Regions from separate parts of the Rothia sp. P4278 genome, predicted to be linked through region 1. Evidence: predicted binding sites of a transcription regulator. Region 1 holds the regulator's gene; the other holds the start of a gene.
The links. The regulator HrcA, encoded in region 1, represses chaperone genes, less so after heat shock. The targets are predictions, from matches to a motif close to TTNGCACTCGNNNNNNNCGAGTGCNAA.
Positions count from the first base shown of each region.

Region 2: groES (co-chaperone GroES) is a predicted target of HrcA. The motif match lies at 3,652-3,678, and genes of this name have one in related genera.

Region 1 is NZ_JBLXXU010000001.1:455,717-461,018, forward strand. It holds gene lepA (translation elongation factor 4) at 1-413, shown strand, start outside; gene hemW (radical SAM family heme chaperone HemW) at 413-1,660, shown strand; gene ACN085_RS02045 (DUF4870 domain-containing protein) at 1,721-2,137, opposite strand; gene ACN085_RS02050 (DUF3097 family protein) at 2,297-3,148, opposite strand; gene hrcA (heat-inducible transcriptional repressor HrcA) at 3,298-4,290, shown strand; gene dnaJ (molecular chaperone DnaJ) at 4,348-5,302, shown strand, end outside.
Region 2 is NZ_JBLXXU010000002.1:82,883-88,184, reverse strand. It holds gene ACN085_RS04465 (glutamate--cysteine ligase) at 1-806, opposite strand, end outside; gene ACN085_RS04460 (THUMP-like domain-containing protein) at 1,018-2,337, opposite strand; gene ACN085_RS04455 (MFS transporter) at 2,330-3,541, opposite strand; gene groES (co-chaperone GroES) at 3,780-4,070, shown strand; gene groL (chaperonin GroEL) at 4,125-5,302, shown strand, end outside.

The sequences.
Region 1 (5,302 bases):
TGGACTGGAAATTTGACGGCGAAGAAGAGGCCGACCTGGTCAAGGTTGACATCTTGCTCCAGGGTGAAAAGGTCGACGCTTTCTCTGCTATCACTCACCGTGATAAGGCATACTCCTACGGTGTCATGATGACCGGTAAACTGCGTGAGCTGATTCCTCGCCAGCAGTTCGAGGTACCTATCCAGGCTGCCATCGGGTCACGCATTATTGCCCGTGAGAATATCCGCGCTATGCGTAAGGATGTCCTTTCTAAGTGCTACGGTGGCGATATTTCGCGTAAGCGTAAGCTCCTTGAGAAGCAGAAGGAAGGCAAGAAACGTATGAAGATGGTGGGCCGCGTTGAGGTTCCCCAGGAAGCCTTCATTGCGGCGCTCTCATCGGGTGAAGAGTCTAAGGACAAGTCAAAGAAATAATGCCGGCTCAGCCTTTAGGCCAACCTGCACCCTTGGACGGCAGAATCCCATTTGATTCTGCCGCCAGTTTGCAGGAACGCGATTTTAGTTTGTATGTGCATGTTCCTTTCTGTTCTGTGCGCTGTGGTTACTGCGATTTCAACACCTACGCAACCGAAGATTTCGGTGACGGCGTTGGGTTAGGCAGTTATGCTGACGATGCTATTGCTGAGCTTGAGTTTGCTCAGCGGGTTCTGCGAGAGTCAGGAGCACCGGAGCGTAAGCTCTACTCTGTGTTCTTTGGGGGTGGGACTCCGACCAAATTGCCGGCTGCTGATTTAGTCCGGATTCTGGCGAAAGCCATAAATCTATTTGGCTTGGAGAAGGGGGCGGAGGTTACCACGGAGGCCAACCCCGACTCTGTGACCCGCGATGACCTGTTTACGCTCAGAGCCGGTGGCTTTACCAGGGTATCCTTTGGCATGCAGTCCGTGGTGCCTGATGTCCTTGCAGTGCTTGACCGCACGCACACACCGGCTAATGTTCCTAAGGTAGTGGCTTGGGCCCGCGAGGCCGGTTTACAGGTTTCCCTTGATCTGATCTACGGCGCTCCGGGGGAGAGTCTAGAGCAGTGGGAGCAGACCGTACGAGCGGCAGTTTCTTATGGGCCTGACCATATCTCGGCCTACTCCCTGATTGTGGAGGAGGGGACTAAACTTGCCGCGCAAATTCGTAGGGGTGAGTTTGCTATGCCCGATGAAGATGCTATGGCCGATAAGTATCTTCTTGCTGAAGCAATCTTCGATGAAGAAGGCTACCACTGGTATGAGGTATCCAACTACGCTAAGTCGCCGGAGTTTAGGAGCCGCCACAACTACGCCTACTGGCGCAACCAGGACTGGTGGGGGGTTGGTCCCGGTGCTCATTCACATGTGGATGGGACTCGCTGGTGGAACCTCAAGCACCCAGTTCCCTACACCACAAGGGTCAGGCAAGGTCTAAGCCCCGCAGCGGCCCGCGAGGTCTTAAGTCAAGAAACGCGACGGTTTGAAGACATCATGCTCATGCTTCGCGTCATCGACGGATTACCTGTGAGCCGGCTGGTGGAGGGCCGGCAGGGCACCGATATAGCTTCGTCCCTCGACTGGCTTATAAGTCAAGGGCTGATTGATGAGCAAGCCCTTGCTGACGGTCGGGTCAGACTCACTCTGCAGGGTCGGCTCTTAGGCGATGCCGTGACCAGGGAGCTACTACCCGACCTGTACTAAAGAAAACTGGGCCTCATACCTGCATAAGGTAGGGGCCCAGAACTTTTAGATTAGCAGAGGCTACTTTTTACGGCTCAAAATCTTAGTGAAAAGGAAAGTGTTGAACTTGTACTGGTAGGGGTTACCGCGAGTTACCACAATGCCGGCAATAAGGGCTGAGAAAGCCAGGTAGGTCCAGGTCAGAGCTGCTACAAGTCCGAAGAACCAGCCGATAGCGGGGATGTTACTCAGAATAATTCCCAGAGCCAAAACGATGGTGGGAAGCAGGGTGAAGTCGAGCGCCTCACGTGATTCCTGCTCAGTGAAAGGACCGCGACCCCGGTAGAGGTAGTAGATAACAGCGGAGGGGATACAGCCGAGTACACCACCGAAGTGGGCAGCAGTCGCTATGTTGCGGTCAGCATTAACGGACAGGTGCGATGCCGTTGCTGAGGACCCCTTGTAGGTGGTGGTCGATGGAGAAGTTGCAGTCTTCAAGAAGGTTTCTCTTTGGTCTTGGGTGGATACGAGTGATGGCACGATGCCAAGTTCATGCCTCAGACAAGTCTAGTCAATAGCTTGTGTACAAGGTATAGGTATAAGTGACTTTTTGTCTTGTGAGCGCACGATATTTATCACATTATTTACCGAGAAAGTTTAGCTTTCAAGAGTCACAAAATCTATGAGTTGTTCTACTGGGCCAAGCAGAGCCGGCTCAAGGTCGGTATAGGTATTAACGCGCTTTAGGATTGAGTCCCATCCGGCTCGAATATCTTCGGGTCTGGCGTAAGGCCGGTTGAGTCGGCGGAGGATTCCCTGCTTCCATTCTTCGCTGCGAGGGATTACGGGCCATTTCTCGATTCCAAGAACGCCGGGTTTAACTGCCTGCCAAATATCGACAAAGGGGTGCCCCATAATCATTACGTTCCCGCGAGCGCCGGGGGTTTTCAGCGCGGCTTCGGCTATACGGCTTTCTTTAGACCCGGTAATCAGGTGGTCCACTAGAATCCCGAGTTTTCGGTGGGGCGCTGGTGCGAACTCCCTAATGGCACTGGCTACATCATCAAGACCGTGGAGGGGTTCGACCACAATCCCTTCGACACGCAGGTCGTGCCCCCACACTTTCTCAATCAGTTCAGCGTCGTGGATACCTTCGACCCAAATTCGGCTGGCACGGGCAGTCCTAGCGGGGGCATTATCCAAGGCGACAGAACCGGATCGGGAAATCTGCTTGGTGGGCTTAGCCTGTTGCGGTTCAGGAGCAACAAGGTTGACCGGTCGACCTTCAAGGAGGAAGCCGGGGCCCAAGGGGAATTGCTTGACCCGCCCATGCCGATCCTCAAGACCTACCATACGGTGACTGCCAACAGAGCGGAGCGAAACAGCTGCACCCACAAAACCGCTCACCATATCTTCGAGAACCAGCCCCGGTTTGAGCACCACGCGGGGTAATTGGGAATGTTTGTGGGCGCTCAGATCAGCTGACCCCCACGAAGCGCGATAATCCATTGAACTCCTTGAAAACACGGCCAAGTGCCTTAGCCATCAGCGTACTGAATTCTGATTCTAGTGCAGTGGTATTAGAGTTAACGGGTAACTTAGCACTCTGGTATCCCCAGTGCTAAAAACCCTTAAAGCTCACATCATCAGGAGGTGAAATGGACCATCCGCGCAGGCTTCAGGTCTTGCAGGCTATCGTCGAGGAATACGTGCATACTCGGGAGCCGGTTGGTTCAAAGACCCTCATTGAGCGGCGGCAGTTGGGGGTTTCTAGCGCCACGGTGCGCAACGACATGGCCGCTCTGGAAGAACAGGGCCTGATATCGGCACCACATGCCAGTGCGGGCAGAGTGCCCACTGACCTGGGTTACCGGCTTTTCGTTGACCAGATATCGGCTTTGCGACCGCTCTCACCAGGGGAGAAGAGAGCAATCCATACCCTGCTCGATAGCGCCGATAGCGTGGATGACATGATGAAAAGTAGCGTCCAGCTCCTTTCTTCGCTTACTCACCAGGTCGCCATGGTGCAGTATCCGACCGGCCCGACGGTTGCGCTACGGCATGTTGAGCTGGTCTCTTTATCAACATCCACAGTCCTAGTGGTAGTGATTACCGATACCGGGCAGGTCACCCAACGAACGGTAGCATGCCCGCATACAGCCGATGAACTGGTCACTATCAAGCAACAGCTTATTGAGGCCTTTTCGGGTCAGCCTCTGTCCCAGGTGGCTCAGGCGCTGGCTCCTCACCCGCGCAGCAAGCTCATGCTCAGCCTCGTCCAGGCCGTTCAGCTACTGGCAGCTCAGGGTGTATCCTCTCAGGTGCTGATAGCGGGAACAGCCTACCTGGCAGAGTCAACCGTTGATTTTCGCGGTAGTATTGCACCTGTACTCGATGCCCTTGAAGAGCAGGTGGTGCTCCTTAAGCTTTTGGCAACTATGGAACACGATGAGCGCGGTTTTGCGGTCAGCATCGGCTCAGAAAACAGGGAGAAATCGCTGGCCGAGACCTCAGTTGTTGCAAGTAGCTACGGCCCTGGAGGAAAGGCACACGTTGGTGTTGTAGGGCCAACACGTATGGACTACGCCCGAACCGTCTCAAAGGTGAATGCCGTAGCCCGCTACCTGTCAAAGATTTTGGGGCAGGAGTAAAACAGCTTCTTGCCTCCACATATTTAGTAGTACCCCATGACCCTGAAAGAGAGAACTGTGAGCAGTCACTACGAAACCCTCGGTGTATCGCGCGATGCCAGCCCCGAAGAAATCAAAAAGGCCTACCGCAAGAAAGCCCGCCAGCTGCACCCCGACATTAACCCTTCTGAGGAAGCCGCTGAGGAATTTAAGCGTGTTTCGCTAGCTCACGATGTGCTCTCTGACCCTGAAAAGCGCCGGATTTATGATCAAACCGGTAACGAGAACGGCACAGCCGGCGGCTTTAACGGGGCGGGCGGCTTTGGTGGTTTCCAGGATATCTTTGAGACCTTTTTCAACGCGACTCCGCGCGGGCCGCAGAGCCGGGTTCGTCAGGGGCAGGATGCTCTTATCAACGTCAAGATTGACCTTAAAGACGCTGTCTTTGGCACCAATAAGCCCATCACCGTTGATACCGCTGTGACCTGCGACCTGTGTAAGGGCGAGGGAACCGCTGAGGGTACCCACCCCGAAACCTGTGAAACCTGCCGTGGCCAGGGCTACATGCAGCGCCAGGTTCAGTCCATCTTGGGTACTGTCGTTCAGCCTGTTGAGTGCCCCAGCTGCCGTGGCTTTGGAACCGTTATCAAGCACCCCTGCGCCGAGTGCTATGGTGAGGGTCGTGTGCGTGAACGCAAGCCCCTGACCATCAAGATTCCTGCGGGCGTAACCGATGGCGCCCGTATTCGTCTAGCGGGGCAGGGTGAAGCAGGCACCGCCGGCGGACCTAATGGTGACCTCTACGTTGAGCTTCGTGTAGCGGCCGATCCCACTTTCTCACGCGAACGCGATGACCTCATTGCGGCGGTAGGGGTTCCGATGACCGCTGCCGCCTTGGGCACTACCATCACCTTGGAGACTTTCGACGGGCCGCAGGAGATACAGATTCCAGCCGGCACTCAGTCTGGCGATGTCATCACGCTCAAGGGCCTGGGTGTTAACCACCTGCGCGGTGGTGGCCGCGGTGATTTGC
Region 2 (5,302 bases), on a different contig from region 1:
GAGAACCACTCGACCAGGCACTGGGTAAAAGCGGTGAGCGCGGTGATATCGGCAATGGAGGCCAGCCCGTCGTAGGCCCGCATCTCAACGGTGCCGTACTTGGGTACCGGGCGGACATCCCACCTGTTCTCGCTGGGGTCATCAATCACGCCGGTGGCAACGAGATCTTCTAGGTAGTCTTCATAGTTTTCCCAGCTCTCAAAGGTAAAAGGTAGGCCTGAGGTAGGGAGCTGCTGGAAAATTTGGGATCGCTGGGAGGCGAAGCCGGTGTCTTCACCCTCCCAAAAGGGGGAGCTGGCTGAGAGCGCTAGGAGGTGGGGGTAAAAGTTGGTAAGCCCGTTGAGGACGGGTAGAGCTTTGGCTCGGGAATCTACACCGGTGTGGACGTGTACCCCGTAGATGATTTGGCGGCGGCCCCAGTATTGGGAGCGGTCAAGCACCCGCAGGTAGCGTTCTTTGCCCACTACCACCTGTTCTAAAGCCTGAGAGAAAGGGTGGGTTCCTGCGGAGAAAAAGGCTAGTCCGAGCCGGTCGGTAATTTCCTTGAGTTTTGCTGTTGCTTGGGCCAGCTGGTCGGCAGCTTCTGCGGGGGTGCGGCAGATGCCGGTCACAACTTCAACCGTGTTATTGAGGAATTCACCGGTAATGTGCGCGCCCGGCCCCGGCACTAGTAGGTCGGGGTTTTGCTCTTGAATCAGTGCCAGAACCTCATCAGCCCTACCCGCTAGTTCACGGCTAACGGGGTCAACCAGGGCAAGTTCCCATTCCACGCCAAGGGTGGACTGGGCTGAGGATGCAAACTGCATGGTGGTGCTCCTGGGGACGGGTGCTGTCGCTGATTCTATCTTAGGGCCAGTGGGCCCTCTCCATGAATGGGGTGTCACCGTGTGACGGGGGCGGGTCGGGGGTGTTTCTTACTTTGTATTTTCCCGGTGCTGATCTTATCAACTGGCTTGGGGGCTGGCCTTTAAGGGTGTTGATGACAATAGCACCGGGCAGAGGAGAAGGCTACTTGAGTCATCTCCCGCCCTTGGTCAGCGGCACCTGTACAGGTTCAGCCCAGATTGCAAGCCGCTGAGAATCCAGCCCCTGACCCAGCCGGGTGAGAATGAGGGTTGCCTCCTTGCGAGCTTGCCCCTTTTTCTTTTTAGCACCGGCGAGGAGCTTGGCTCGAAGCTGTTCTGGAACGATATCTACCCCACGTTTTTTGACGGTAAGGGCGGTGATGCCGTTTTCCTTGACCCAGCGTTTGAGGGCTTTCTCATGCAGGGGAAGTATCTGCCGGACTTCAAAGTACTGGGCGAGCGCGGTGGGTTCTAGAGTGTCTGTGGTCAGGTAGGCGATTCGCTCGTCGATGAGGTGGGCGCCCAGTTTGTGCGCTAGGTCGGAGACAAGGTGGGACCGTACTACGGCTCCATCGGGTTCAGCCAGGTAGGTGGCTAGTTCACCGATGGTGGGTTCGTATTGGTGGGTGCCGGTGCTTTCGGGGGAGTCGAGAGCCGAGGTGATGTCTTCCAGAAGTTCTGGTTCTTGTGGGTTTTTGGAGAGTAGGCTGGCTGCTCTACGCACCCTCTTGCGGGCCAGGGCGTTGAACCAGAGCACTACTTCTACAACGGAGCCACCGTGGGATACCCATTCGGCTTCGCAGTTGGCGGGAATGTGTTCGTGGGGTAGGCCCGGGCCCATTTTGACGCCCATGGGGATGCCGGTTGCCGCCAGTTTTTCGATCAAGGAGAGGGGAGGGGAGAAGGCTTCGGGGTCAAAGAGTCGGGAGGTGGTTGCGCCATCCTCAACTTCGCGGCGGGCCGGGTCGAGCCAGAGTGCTTGAATCGCTTGACCGTTTGCGGTGGTGAGGGTCTGAACGTCAATGTTTTCGACATTGCCGACGAGCACCTGCGAGTTGGGGTAGTGGGCAAGATTGTGGGCTGTGAAAGCGGCGGTTGTGGGGTCTAGTTCTACGGCGGTGATGGCAAGGCCTGCGGCAGCAAAGGCTAGGGAATCAGCGCCGATGCCGCACCCTAAGTCGGCTACAGAGGTGATCCCTGCGTCCTTGAAACGTTGGGCGTGACCTTTAGCGACGGCGGCCCGGGTGGCCTGCTCGTAGCCTGCTTCGGTCAGGAGCATACTGTGGGCCTTATCCCCGAACTTATCTGCTCCCTGGGTGCGGAGCTTTGCCTGGGTGAGTATGGCTGAACTGTCTTCTGGGCTGAAGCCGCGTGAGCGCAGGGTGCTGGCTGCTGCTAGAGCGCGGTCGGTGGAGTAGGGGGTGAACTCGTCGATAGCGGCAAGCTGTTCGTGCGTGAATGGGTGGGCTGGGGCGGGGGTCAGGCTAGTCATTGCCTACCATTCTAGTGCCGGTGGGGAGTTTGGTGATGGGTTGGCTAGCGAGAGCCCACACCGCACCGGTAAGGCCGAGTCCGCCGATGAGGGTGCAGGCGGCAGGTAAGGAGAAGACCAGAAGCGTTCCGGAGATAGCCAGAGGCCCAGCTACTACTGCCGCCTGCGAGAACATGGCCCACTTACTGAGGAAGCGGGCACGCCCGGTGCTGGGGCTCAGGTCGGCTCCGATGGTCATGTTGATGCCTGCACCAAATCCGTTTCCGATGGCCATGAGAATCAATCCCACAATAAACCCGCTATGGCTGGTTGCTAAGGGTGGAACGATGAAGCCTGCACCAAAGAAGGAAAGGCAGAGGGCTAGAACAGCGGAGCGGCCTACCCTGTCTTTGAGGTAGCCACCGGGGACCATCAGGACCATCTCAAGAGCAGAGCCTAAAGCAATGGCTAGAGCGATCTGGGCGTCGGACCAGCCGATGTGCAGGCCCCACAGGGCAACCACAATGGGCTGGGTAACGCGGAAGAGCGAAAGGGCAACTACCGCCAGGCCCGCGCACCAGACGGCTTTCCAGCGCACTGCTAGCTCGGTGCTTTCCTCGGAACGGGCGGATTGAGCGGCTTGTGTTGCGCTGTCAAAGGCGCTGTTGAGTCTGCGAAGTTGCAGGCATAGTGTGGCTAGGACGACAGCGGTTAGGGCGAAGAGAAAAACTGACCAGAGCGGTAAACAGAGCAGAAGCAGGGACGAGACGAGAGGACCAGCGAGTGAGCCTGCGCGTTGGGCACCACCCAGGGCAGTCATGGCCTTGCCCCGGTCACTTTCGGCAACGGTTTCGGCAAGGACTGATTGGCGGGCGAGGCCCCAGGCTACCTGCGAGGGAACCCGAGCGAGGTAGGCCAGAACGTAGAGGCCCAGGGCCCAAGGAGAGGGAAAGATGAGGATGAGGGCGCTGAGGAGGAAAGAAACAGCCGCGCTGGTGGTGGCGTAGGTCATGGCTCGTTTGTCGCCTACCCTGTCGATGGTACCGCCAACTGGCACGGTACAGAGTAGAGCAAAGACACCTGCAACCGCTACTAACGAGCTTGCTAAGGCGGGAGAAGCCCCGAGCCTGATCGTTGCCAGAATCTGAATGGGAACGATAGCACCTAGCCCCATTGAAAAGAGGACGGTAGGAACTAGAACGGGCCAGAAAATCAGTTTGAGCACGGGTACCTCCACATCACCAGAAAGTAGTCTATAACACACAAAAAGGTGCGCTGTGTGCGAAACCTGCGCCGTATCTTGCCCCCTGAGCCATTACCGGCCTAAAGTTTTAGTTAGCACTTGACCGCTTACAGTGCTAAAGATGCCCGGTAGGTAAGACCGCGACGATACCAGCACCGGGCGCTGCAGCACCGGTCACCCCATAATTTCTATTTTTAAGCCTTCTCATAAGGAGTACCTCGTGGCAAACATCAAGCCCCTCGAAGACCGCATTGTCGTCCAGATCGTCGAAGCAGAGCAGACCACCGCATCCGGCCTGGTTATTCCCGACACCGCCAAGGAAAAGCCCCAGGAAGCCAAGGTTATCGCTGTAGGCCCCGGCCGCATCGACGACAAGGGCAACCGCATCCCCGTAGATGTAGCAGAAGGCGACCTTGTCATCTTCTCCAAGTACGGCGGTACCGAAGTTAAGTTCGGTGGCGCTGAATACCTGATCCTCTCAGCCCGCGACGTTCTGGCTGTTGTCTCCTAAGTTCTAGCGGAACCTACCACACCCGTTAGTACCCAAAGAAAGAAGTAAGGATTCATGGCAAAACAGCTTGAATTCAACGATGAGGCGCGTAAGCACCTACAGGCCGGTGTTGATAAACTGGCCAACGCTGTCAAGGTAACCCTGGGCCCCCGCGGCCGTAACGTGGTTCTTGATAAGCAGTGGGGCGCGCCCATCATCACCAACGACGGTGTCTCCATTGCCCGCGAAATCGAGCTGGAGGACCCCTACGAGAACCTCGGCGCTCAGCTGGCTAAAGAGGTAGCAACCCGCACCAACGACGTTGCTGGTGACGGCACCACCACCGCAACCGTTCTGGCTCAGGCACTGGTTGCCGAAGGCTTGCGGAACGTTGCCGCTGGTGCCGCCCCCGGTGAGATTAAGCGGGGAATTGAGCAGGCAGCCAAGCTGGTTGCTGAGCGCCTTCTGGCGAATGCCCGCGAAGTTAAGGGCGAAGAAGTGGCTCACGTTGCCGCTATCTCTGCCCAGTCACCTCAAATTGGTCAACTGCTGTCCGAGGCTTTCTCTAAGGTCGGCCAGGATGGCGTTATCACCATTGAAGACGGCTCAACCACCGAGATTGAGCTTGAGGTCACCGAAGGCATGCAGTTCGATAAGGGCTACCTGTCACCCTCCTTCGTGACCGACCCCGAGCGTGCCGAAGCTGTCTTGGAAAACACCGCTATTCTGCTCTACCAGGGCAAGATCTCAACCGTTGCCGAGATTATGCCCGTCCTGGAAAAGATTGTTCAGGCCAAGAAGCCGCTGACTATCATTGCCGAGGACGTGGACGGTGAAGCCCTCTCCACCCTGGTGGTCAATAAGCTCCGCGGCAACCTGGATGTTGTGGCCCTCAAAGCTCCTGGCTTTGGCGATCGCCGTAAGGCAATCTTCCAGGACCTTGCCGTTCTGACCGGTGCTACTGTCATCACCGGTGAACTGGGTATCTCCCTGGACGCTGTCACCCTGGAACAGCTCGGTTCAGCGCGACGCGTAACAGTTACCAAGAACAACACCACCATCGTTGACGGCGGTGGCACCTCCGAGGCTGTTGCTGACCGCGTCGCCCAGATTCGCAGTGAAATTGAGCGCGTGGACTCCGAATGGGACCGCGAAAAGCTCAAGGAGCGCCTGGCCAAGCTGGCCGGCGGTGTTGGCGTTATTAAGGTAGGTGCGGCAACTGAGGTCGAAGCCAAGGAGCGCAAGCACCGCAT